Regions from separate parts of the Bradyrhizobium sp. USDA 4011 genome, predicted to be linked through region 2. Evidence: predicted binding sites of a transcription regulator. Region 2 holds the regulator's gene; the other holds the start of a gene.
What was found. Region 2 encodes LexA, which represses DNA repair genes until DNA is damaged. Its sites were predicted from a motif close to TGTTCNNNNTGTGTTCNG; they were not measured.
Positions count from the first base shown of each region.

Region 1 (4,420 bases), 930 kb from region 2:
GACGGCTCGGCCTCGGTGCTTCAGGGATGGTGCAGACGACGTCACGCGGACGATTGCGACGGGTAAATGGCAAACCAGGCCACCCGGAAAATCAGAGCAAGCCACAGGGATGGAAACAGGCCAGCACCGACACGCCGGTACCGTCCTAATTCGGACACGGTCGGATGGGAATTAGGACACTTGTCAAGTCGAGGTAGTCCGGGAGAGCGTTCTATATTGCCGATGTTCCCCGGTACACTTCACGGCGCTCTCAGCCGGACCGCGCGTTGAGTTTGCGATCCGGGGCGGACCGCATCCGGAAAGAGGCCCTGACGCGCTAGCCCCCGTCGGGGCTTCTTGCTGTTTACGACACACTCAAATGTACGAACGCCGCCCGCTTAAAATGCATGCGGACGGCGTCGGCTCTAGCCCCAGGAGGATTTGCAAAATCCTGGCAAGGGTATGTCTGCATGGCGCCTTAAAAAGTTTAATACCTCTGAAGGGTTAGTTGCGAGCAAGCAACGGGTGCGGCGCGCGCAACTTGGAATTGGGATACGGAGCAGCGACGATCTGACTGAGCATACGGAAACGAAGCTGAGATCGAGATCAAAAAAGGCCGCCGCCAACTGAGGCGGCCTTACCGTATGCCAGTGAGCATCACCGTGGCGAGCAGTACCGCGCAAATGATCGCAATACCAAGACAGATGCGCGCTCGAACTACATACGAATCGAGATTGGGATGCTCCATCATGCCAACCTCCGCTTTGTTCCTTTCGTTGAGAGGCAAGCGGTCAGTTAACGCGAGCGTCTAATGTCAGGTTCCTGGTTCCGATAGCGAAACACCGTAGTTTATCGGAATCCTAAAGGTCTGTTGAAAACTCTAAAGTAAGACTTGCCGGGGCTAGATTTTCATCCCGAACAGTTTTTCGAAACTAAACCGGCAAGGGGCCGCGCGTGGAGCGGCCCCTTTCGATTCGCCCAAATGAGGCGGCCAGAAAGGCTCAAACATGCAGCCGAAGATCAAAGAGCGTATCTGCCCAAACTGCAATGGAATGGGCGTCCAGCCGATTGCGCAGGTTGTGCAGCCGGGTCACAGAATCTATCCGGTCAAATGCACGGCCTGCGAAGGTAAGGGCAAGATCAGGGACTAAGGCGGCGCAGACAAAGCTACGCCGCCGGTTTGAAACTCTTGCAGGCGGCGTAGCCTTCCAGCCCGAGAGGGTACGAACAAAATCCCGGATATTGCACTTTCGAGTGCGCCGACCTTTTACTTGCGGAGCCTGCCCTTCTGCATCGCAGCGGAACTTCTGTTGGTATGTCTGCTCCAGAACTAATTCAGGACCGCCTTGATTGCCGCGTCGCTCTTGGTTGCCCAGCGCCTACGAAAATTGACTATCCTGCCTGCGCCGCTTTGCGCATGGAAATGGCATCGACTCCTCACGTCGGCGTTCGCAAACCCGGCGACCACAACCAGTCGCTCAACTGTGAGGCGGTTTCGGCAAGGCGCGCCTTGCGGATAAGGCGGGAGCGCTAACCGGGCGTTCTCATCCCCGACAGATACGGCGTGCCCGCGCAGTGACGAATAGGCAATAGGCCCGTAGCCATAGGGTTCCTGGCTAATTCGGAACTCCGTTCACCCACAGAGAACCTCGGTAACACTTCTCCTCTGTGGATAGAGAACACTTGGCGGACCATAAGTATTGCTATGGGCAGAACATCCACCGCGCGACTCAGTAGTCCTACCGAGAACAACGGCTAAGCCATGGTTGCCGTTAGCTTAATCGGAATTAGGACGCTCCAGAAATCAACTTAGAACACTGGGGCTTAAATACGGACAGCACCGACGCGTCAGAAAGAACATATTGCGAACATAGAACAAACGTGGTACGAGGTCCCTGTCACAACGCATTCCGCCCGACCCCGTGGCCCGTTTTTCCCGCTAGCGAATCCCCGCCATAAGGAGCACATCCCAAATGTCCGCCACTGCACTGCGTATCGTCGAAGGATCCTCCATGGACAAGTCCAAGGCCCTCTCAGCCGCGCTCTCCCAGATCGAGCGCCAGTTCGGCAAGGGCTCGGTGATGAAGCTCGGCAAGAACGATCGTTCGATGGATGTCGAGACGGTGTCCTCGGGATCGCTCGGGCTCGACATCGCGCTCGGCGTCGGCGGTCTGCCGAAGGGACGCGTCGTCGAGATCTACGGGCCGGAATCCTCGGGCAAGACCACGCTGGCGCTGCACACCGTGGCGGAAGGCCAGAAGAAGGGCGGCATCTGCGCCTTTATCGACGCCGAACACGCGCTCGATCCGGTCTATGCGCGCAAGCTCGGCGTCAACATCGACGAGCTCCTGATCTCGCAACCCGACACCGGCGAGCAGGCGCTGGAGATTTGCGACACGCTGGTGCGCTCCGGCGCGGTCGACGTGCTGGTGGTTGATTCGGTCGCGGCACTGGTGCCGAAGGCCGAGCTCGAGGGCGAGATGGGCGACGCGCTGCCAGGCCTGCAGGCGCGCCTGATGAGCCAGGCGCTGCGCAAGCTCACCGCCTCGATCAACAAGTCCCACACCATGGTGATCTTCATCAACCAGATCCGCATGAAGATCGGCGTGATGTACGGTTCGCCGGAGACCACGACCGGCGGCAACGCGCTGAAATTCTATGCCTCGGTCCGCCTCGACATCCGCCGCATCGGCGCGATCAAGGAGCGCGACGAGGTGGTCGGCAACACCACCCGCGTCAAGGTGGTGAAGAACAAGCTGGCGCCGCCCTTCAAGCAGGTCGAGTTCGACATCATGTACGGCGAGGGCGTCTCCAAGATGGGCGAGATCCTCGACCTCGGCGTCAAGGCCGGCATCGTCGAGAAGTCCGGCGCCTGGTTCTCGTATGACAGCCAGCGGCTCGGCCAGGGCCGCGAGAACTCGAAGGCGTTCCTGAAGGCGAACCCCGACATCACCGCCAAGATCGAGGCCGCGATCCGGCAGAACTCTGGCCTGATTTCCGAGCAGATTCTCGCCGGCACGCCCGAGCGCGACGCCGAGGGCGAGGAGCCCGTGGAGGAGTAAGCCTCAAGACTCAATCATTTCGCTGCAAGCGGGCGCTGAGGACGTTGAGTTGCCGACGTCTTCGGCGCCCGTTTGGTTTTGTAGCCGATGTTCAGTGAGTTCAAGCGATGAAGCGCCTGATCTTGGGTAATCCATCCGGGCTCGACCTGAAACGCGCAGGTCTGGGCGACGCGGTGCTTCCACTTTCATTTCGCTTCGCCTGGGGTGTGCTGCCTTCGCCACAAGAGCTGGCGGCCTATTTCAGCGTGCGAGCGGGCCAGAAGCCGGGGAATCATTGGTCGGATTGGATTTCCCCGTCCGCGAAGCGCGCGGCTTGGAAGGACCTCGCGTTCAACGATTATTGCCAGTCGTTCGACATCATCGAATTGTGGTTTGACCCTGACCCAAACGATCAGCTGCAGTTGATCTGGGTGCTCGACCAGTTTCATGCTCAGCCGGACATGTTAGCGAAGTTGAAATTGCGCCTCGTCGGCTTCAGCATGCTAACGATGGACCCGGCATGGCGCGGTTGGAACGAGGTCCCGCTGGCTAACATCCGACCTGTGGATATCGAGACCGCAAGCATGTGCTGGCAGGCGTATCGGGCGACAACTCCGCAGACGTGTTTCGATGTGGTGCACCGCGACCTCAGTGCGTTTCCCTTGCTGAGGCCGGCTCTGCTGGATCTGCTTCGTGAGCTGCCATGGAGCGGATCGGGACTTGGCGCGACCGAGATGCGGTTGCTCGAGCTGATCGCGGCGGGATTCATGGGAACCAACGCGCTATTCTACCTCCGCGGCTTTCGCCAGCGCGGCGTCTTCAACGACATGGAAATCGGCAGGCTGCTCGAGGGGCTTGTGCATGGACCGCAGCCGGCGATCGCCGGGCTCGACGATGGCTTGCGCTCTGTCGACCCGGACAATGCGAAAGGTCGCCTGCAGGCCTTCCAGCGAAGCCGCTTGTCGGTGACCGAGTTTGGCAAGGCGGTGCTCGCCCACAAGGCGGACTTCACCGATCACAATCCGATCAATCGCTGGTGGGGCGGCACCCACCTCACCAACGACAGCCTTTGGCGCTGGAATCCGGCGGTGACTGGCCATAGCACGCAGCGGGAGCCGCGCGCATCCTGACAAGTCTGATCCTTGCGACAAGCGATCTCGCGAGCTTTCGCCTGAGGCAGGCGCGAAGGGCGGATATCGTCGTCGGGTTGAGGCCACGCTTCGTTTGAGGGAAAATGCCCTCGCGGAGTTGACCAACGAGTGGCTGTGGCGCTGGGACGCCGAGAGCCGCACTTTGGTCGCTCCATAGGTCCACGCATTGGATCGAAGCCCGGCATCGAGCGAACTGGATGCCCTGTTCTCGCCGCGCGCGGCTTCGCACCGCGCCGGGGCTCATTGGCT
Region 1 is NZ_JBSSGG010000001.1:7,370,187-7,374,606, forward strand. It holds gene ACVW1C_RS34750 (hypothetical protein) at 987-1,130, shown strand; gene recA (recombinase RecA) at 1,953-3,041, shown strand; gene ACVW1C_RS34760 (hypothetical protein) at 3,149-4,150, shown strand; gene ACVW1C_RS34765 (hypothetical protein) at 4,338-4,420, shown strand, end outside.
Region 1: the regulator LexA is predicted to act here: its motif matches at 1,833-1,850, upstream of recA (recombinase RecA).

Region 2 (4,420 bases):
CGCACAAATCGGGGACATTGCCGCCCGCCCGCAATTCTCGTACACGGTTTCACGCAATGACCTCGCAACTCTCCCCCGATTCCGTCGACGTGCTGCTGTTCGATATCGGCCGCGTCGTGCTCGACATCGACTTCGAGAAGGTGATGGCGCACTGGGCGCAGCATGCCGGCTGCGCGCCGGCCGACCTCGCCACGCGCTTTGTCGTCGACGACAGCTTCAAGCATCACGAGATCGGCCGGATCGACGATGCGGCGTTCTTCGAAAACCTGCGCCGGACGCTCGGCATCAACCTCACCCATACGCAGTTTCTGGAAGGCTGGAATGCGATCTTCACCGGCGAGATGCCGGGGATTGCCCCCCTGCTCGCCACCGCCGCCAGGCGGATGCCGCTCTACGCCTTTTCCAACACCAATCCGGCCCACGTCGCGCATTTCTCGGTCATCCATGCCGAGCTGCTCAGCCATTTCCGTACCGTCTTCCTGTCCTCGACGATCGGCTTTCGGAAACCCGACGCCGAGGCCTACGATCATGTGGTAAGGGAGATTGGTGTGCCGGCGTCGCGGATCCTGTTCTTCGACGACCTGGCCGCCAACATCGAGGGCGCGCGGGCGCGCGGCCTTCATGCCATCCACGTGACATCGACGGATGACGTGGCGAGGGCTCTGACTGCACTTGGTATTGAACATTTGGATTGAAGGAGCTCCGAGCGTGGCCCTGATGCCGGTTGCCGATGCCCTGTCCGCCGTCCTCGCCGGCGCCGAACCGCTGCCGGAGGAGATGGTCGCGCTCGATGCCGCCTACCACCGCACCCTGGCCCGCGACCTCGCCGCCCGGCGCACCCAGCCGCCGCAGCCGATGTCGGCGATGGACGGCTACGCCGTGCGCGCGGCCGACGCTGGTGTTCTGAAGGCCCGGCTCAGGGTGATCGGCGAAGTCGCCGCCGGCCGGCCGTTCGAGCGCACGGTCGGCGCCGGCGAAGCGGTGCGGATCTTCACCGGCGGCGTGATCCCCGATGGCGCCGACGCCGTCATCATCCAGGAAGACACCGCCGTCGACGGCGATCACATCACGATCAGCGAGGCCGCAACCGCCGGGCGGCACATCCGCCCGGCCGGCGTCGATTTCCGTGAAGGCGACGTGCTGCTCGCGGCCGGCAGCCGCCTCTCCGATCGCGCGCTGTCGCTTGCGGCCGCCATGAACCATCCGGAGTTCGCGGTGCACCGCCGTCCCAAGGTCGCGGTGCTGGCGACCGGCGACGAACTGGTGATGCCGGGCTCGGCGCCCGGCCCTGGCCAGATCGTCTATTCCAACGGCTATGCGCTGCGTGCGCTGGCGCGCGCCGAAGGCGCCGAAACCGTCGATCTCGGGATTGCCGCCGACACTGTGGAGGCCACCACCGCCGGTATCCGCCGGGCCCGCGAGACCGGTGCCGACATCCTGATCACGACCGGCGGCGCCTCGGTCGGCGACCACGACCTGGTCAAGCAGTCGCTTGAGGCCGAGGGCGTCGAGATGGCGTTCTGGCGGATCGCGATGCGGCCCGGCAAGCCGATGATGCATGGCCGGCTCGGCGCGATGCGGGTGATCGGCCTGCCCGGCAATCCGGTGTCCTCCTATGTCTGCGCCTTCCTGTTTCTGGTGCCGTTGATTCGGGCGCTAAGCGGGCGAAAGACCGTCCATCACGTCCGTGCCAGCGCCCTGCTCGGCCGCGACCTCGCCGCCAACGACCAGCGCGAGGACTATCTGCGCGCGCGCCTCGAGGAGCGCGCGGACGGCACGCTGATCGCAACGCCTGTGATGCAGCAGGACTCGTCGCTGCTCGGGAATCTCGCTGCGGCACAGGCACTTCTCGTGCGTCCGCCGTTTGCGCCTGCCGCCGGCAAAGGCAGCGAATGCGAGATCCTGATGCTGCCTGAGTGAGGCTCGCACAGCCCGCGGATTGTGCGTTGCCGGATGCGTTCACCGGAAATTAAGTGGTTGCGGAACACATATCGAACATATAGTGTCCGTTCATGATTTGTTTCGAGTACTGGTGTGTACAAATGGGAGGCCGCGAGGGAGCGCTTGTGATGAGCACCGTGCTCCTGAGGACTGGCCCCGCCTGAAAAGTCTCGGAATCGAACGACGCTACCAACCGGGGGAATACTCGAGATGCTCACGCGCAAACAGTACGAACTTCTGCGTTTCATCAATGAACGTCTGAAAGAGGCCGGCGTACCGCCCTCGTTCGACGAGATGAAGGATGCGCTCGACCTGCGCTCGAAGTCCGGAATCCACCGCCTGATCACTGCGCTGGAAGAGCGCGGCTTCATCCGCCGCCTGCCCAACCGCGCCCGCGCCATCGAGGTCATCAAGCTGCCAGAACTCTCGGCCGGCGGCGGCAACGGCCGCCGCGGCTTTACCCCGAGCGTGATCGAAGGCACCCTCGGCAAGCGCACCAGCACGCCGCCGGTCACCGAGGACGACGGCAACCGTCCGGTCGCGGTCCCCGTGATGGGCCGGATCGCCGCCGGTACGCCCATCGAGGCGCTGCAGACCCGTAGCCACACCATCAGCGTACCGCCCGACATGCTAGGCTCCGGCGAGCACTATGCGCTGGAAGTGCGCGGCGACTCGATGGTTGATGCCGGCATCCTCGACGGCGACATGGCGCTGATCCAGCGCAACGACGTCGCCAACACCGGCGACATCGTGGTGGCGCTGATCGACGAGGAGGAAGCCACCCTGAAGCGCTTCCGCCGCCGCGGCGCATCAATCGCTCTGGAGCCGGCCAACACCGCCTATGAAGTGCGCATCCTGCCGCCGAACCGGGTCCGCATCCAGGGCAAGCTGATCGGCCTCTATCGCAAATACTGAATTTCCAAATACTTGCGGCGGCCGGGAACGAGCGACACATCGGATCGTTCCTTGAATGATAGCGTAACGTGCTGTTTGCCCGATGCGCTCCGATACCTCTCACGCAGCGTCGCGTGTTTGTGATCGGAGGCGTTGGGCGACCAGTCGTACAATCGCCCAGAAACGAGGAGACACTCGTTCGCTATCGTCCACTCTGGTAGAGGCCCTATGCCTCAAGGAGAGGCACTGGTCGCTACCTCGATTAGAGGAGCCATCCGATGTGTGACTACAGTCTGCACGCCGTGGCGTCGCGCCCCGCCATTGTTGGAGAGACGCTAATCACCACGACTTTCCGCGGGACGTCGACCCGCGGCTTTGCTTCGGAGACCGATCCCACTGTCGCGGTCTGCATGCTGCCGGGCACCGAGCTCGCTTTCGCCGAGAACGTTCGCTACGACAGCCGCTGGATCTGGACCAAGACGATGAACTTCCGCGTCGGCGTGTTCAACGAAGTCGAGCCCGACGTTCCCGATCGCCATCATGACGCGGTCGAATTCCCCGACGGCAGCCATGTGCTGGTGACCCAGCTCGTCGAGGGACAACGTGTCAGCGTGCTGCAATTGCCGGCACTGCATCCGCTGGTCGAGCAGAAGCCGAAGGTTGTGGAGCGGCGGCCCTCCGCATTTGCGTCGCTGTTTTTGGGTTGAGCGCATCGTCGCCGCGGAATGAGCTGTTCAGCGGCGGATGACCTAAGCGATTTCGAGCGACCCCGGACGTCGGGTTCCGGGGCGCGGTTGGAGAATTGCGTCGGCGCGCGCCTTGGCGCATCATCGGGCACGGAGGACGTGCGTGGTGGTCGACAAGGTCACATGGCAAAAGGCTGGACGCGTCACGGAGCCGGGCCGCTACATGTTCCGGTTCGGCTGGCTGACGGTGACGGCTGACGACCTGAAGGTCTGGGAGCATTTCCCCGAGGCTTCCTTCACCCTCGTCAAGAAGCCTGACGCCGGCCCCGACTCCGACGAATACCATCTCGGCCTGTTCGAGCTGCCGACCGGCCCCTCACCCGACAACGGCTAATCCTCGCCCTGCAAATCGGTCTCGGCCGGCGTCGCATCGACGGCGGGCCGCGGAGCGCTGGCGGGCGCGCGCAGCGTCGTCTCGCTCTCGCCATCGCCGGGAACCGCTGGCGACCACGGCCGGTCGATCCCTCCGGGCTTGACCGCATCGATGGCGTAGCCGTCCCTGATGCGCCGCAGCACCAGCGCGCCGTGGCGCCGCAGCCGCTCGGCTTCGATCACCGAGGCCGCGCAGTCCCGCGGTGCCGGCCGCGCGGTCACGATCAGTGCCGCACGGTCGCAGTCGTCGGCCAACGCCTCCGGCCGGCTCGCCAGCGCGACGAAGGCGCCGCCCGGCCCTTGGGTCACGCAGCCGCTCGGATCGCACGAGACGCCCTCGCCGAGCGAGGAATCCGTGGCAGTCCGCGCGTCAGCATCCGCCGCCAGCCACTCCTTGACGAGGAAGGCGTCCTTCGCGCTGTGCATCAGATGCAACCGGCCGTCGCCGCCCCGCACCGCGACATTGC
Region 2 is NZ_JBSSGG010000001.1:8,296,133-8,300,552, reverse strand. It holds gene ACVW1C_RS39450 (HAD family hydrolase) at 57-695, shown strand; gene ACVW1C_RS39445 (molybdopterin molybdotransferase MoeA) at 709-1,920, shown strand; gene lexA (transcriptional repressor LexA) at 2,152-2,856, shown strand; gene ACVW1C_RS39435 (hypothetical protein) at 3,114-3,542, shown strand; gene ACVW1C_RS39430 (hypothetical protein) at 3,688-3,915, shown strand; gene ACVW1C_RS39425 (ComEC/Rec2 family competence protein) at 3,912-4,420, opposite strand, start outside.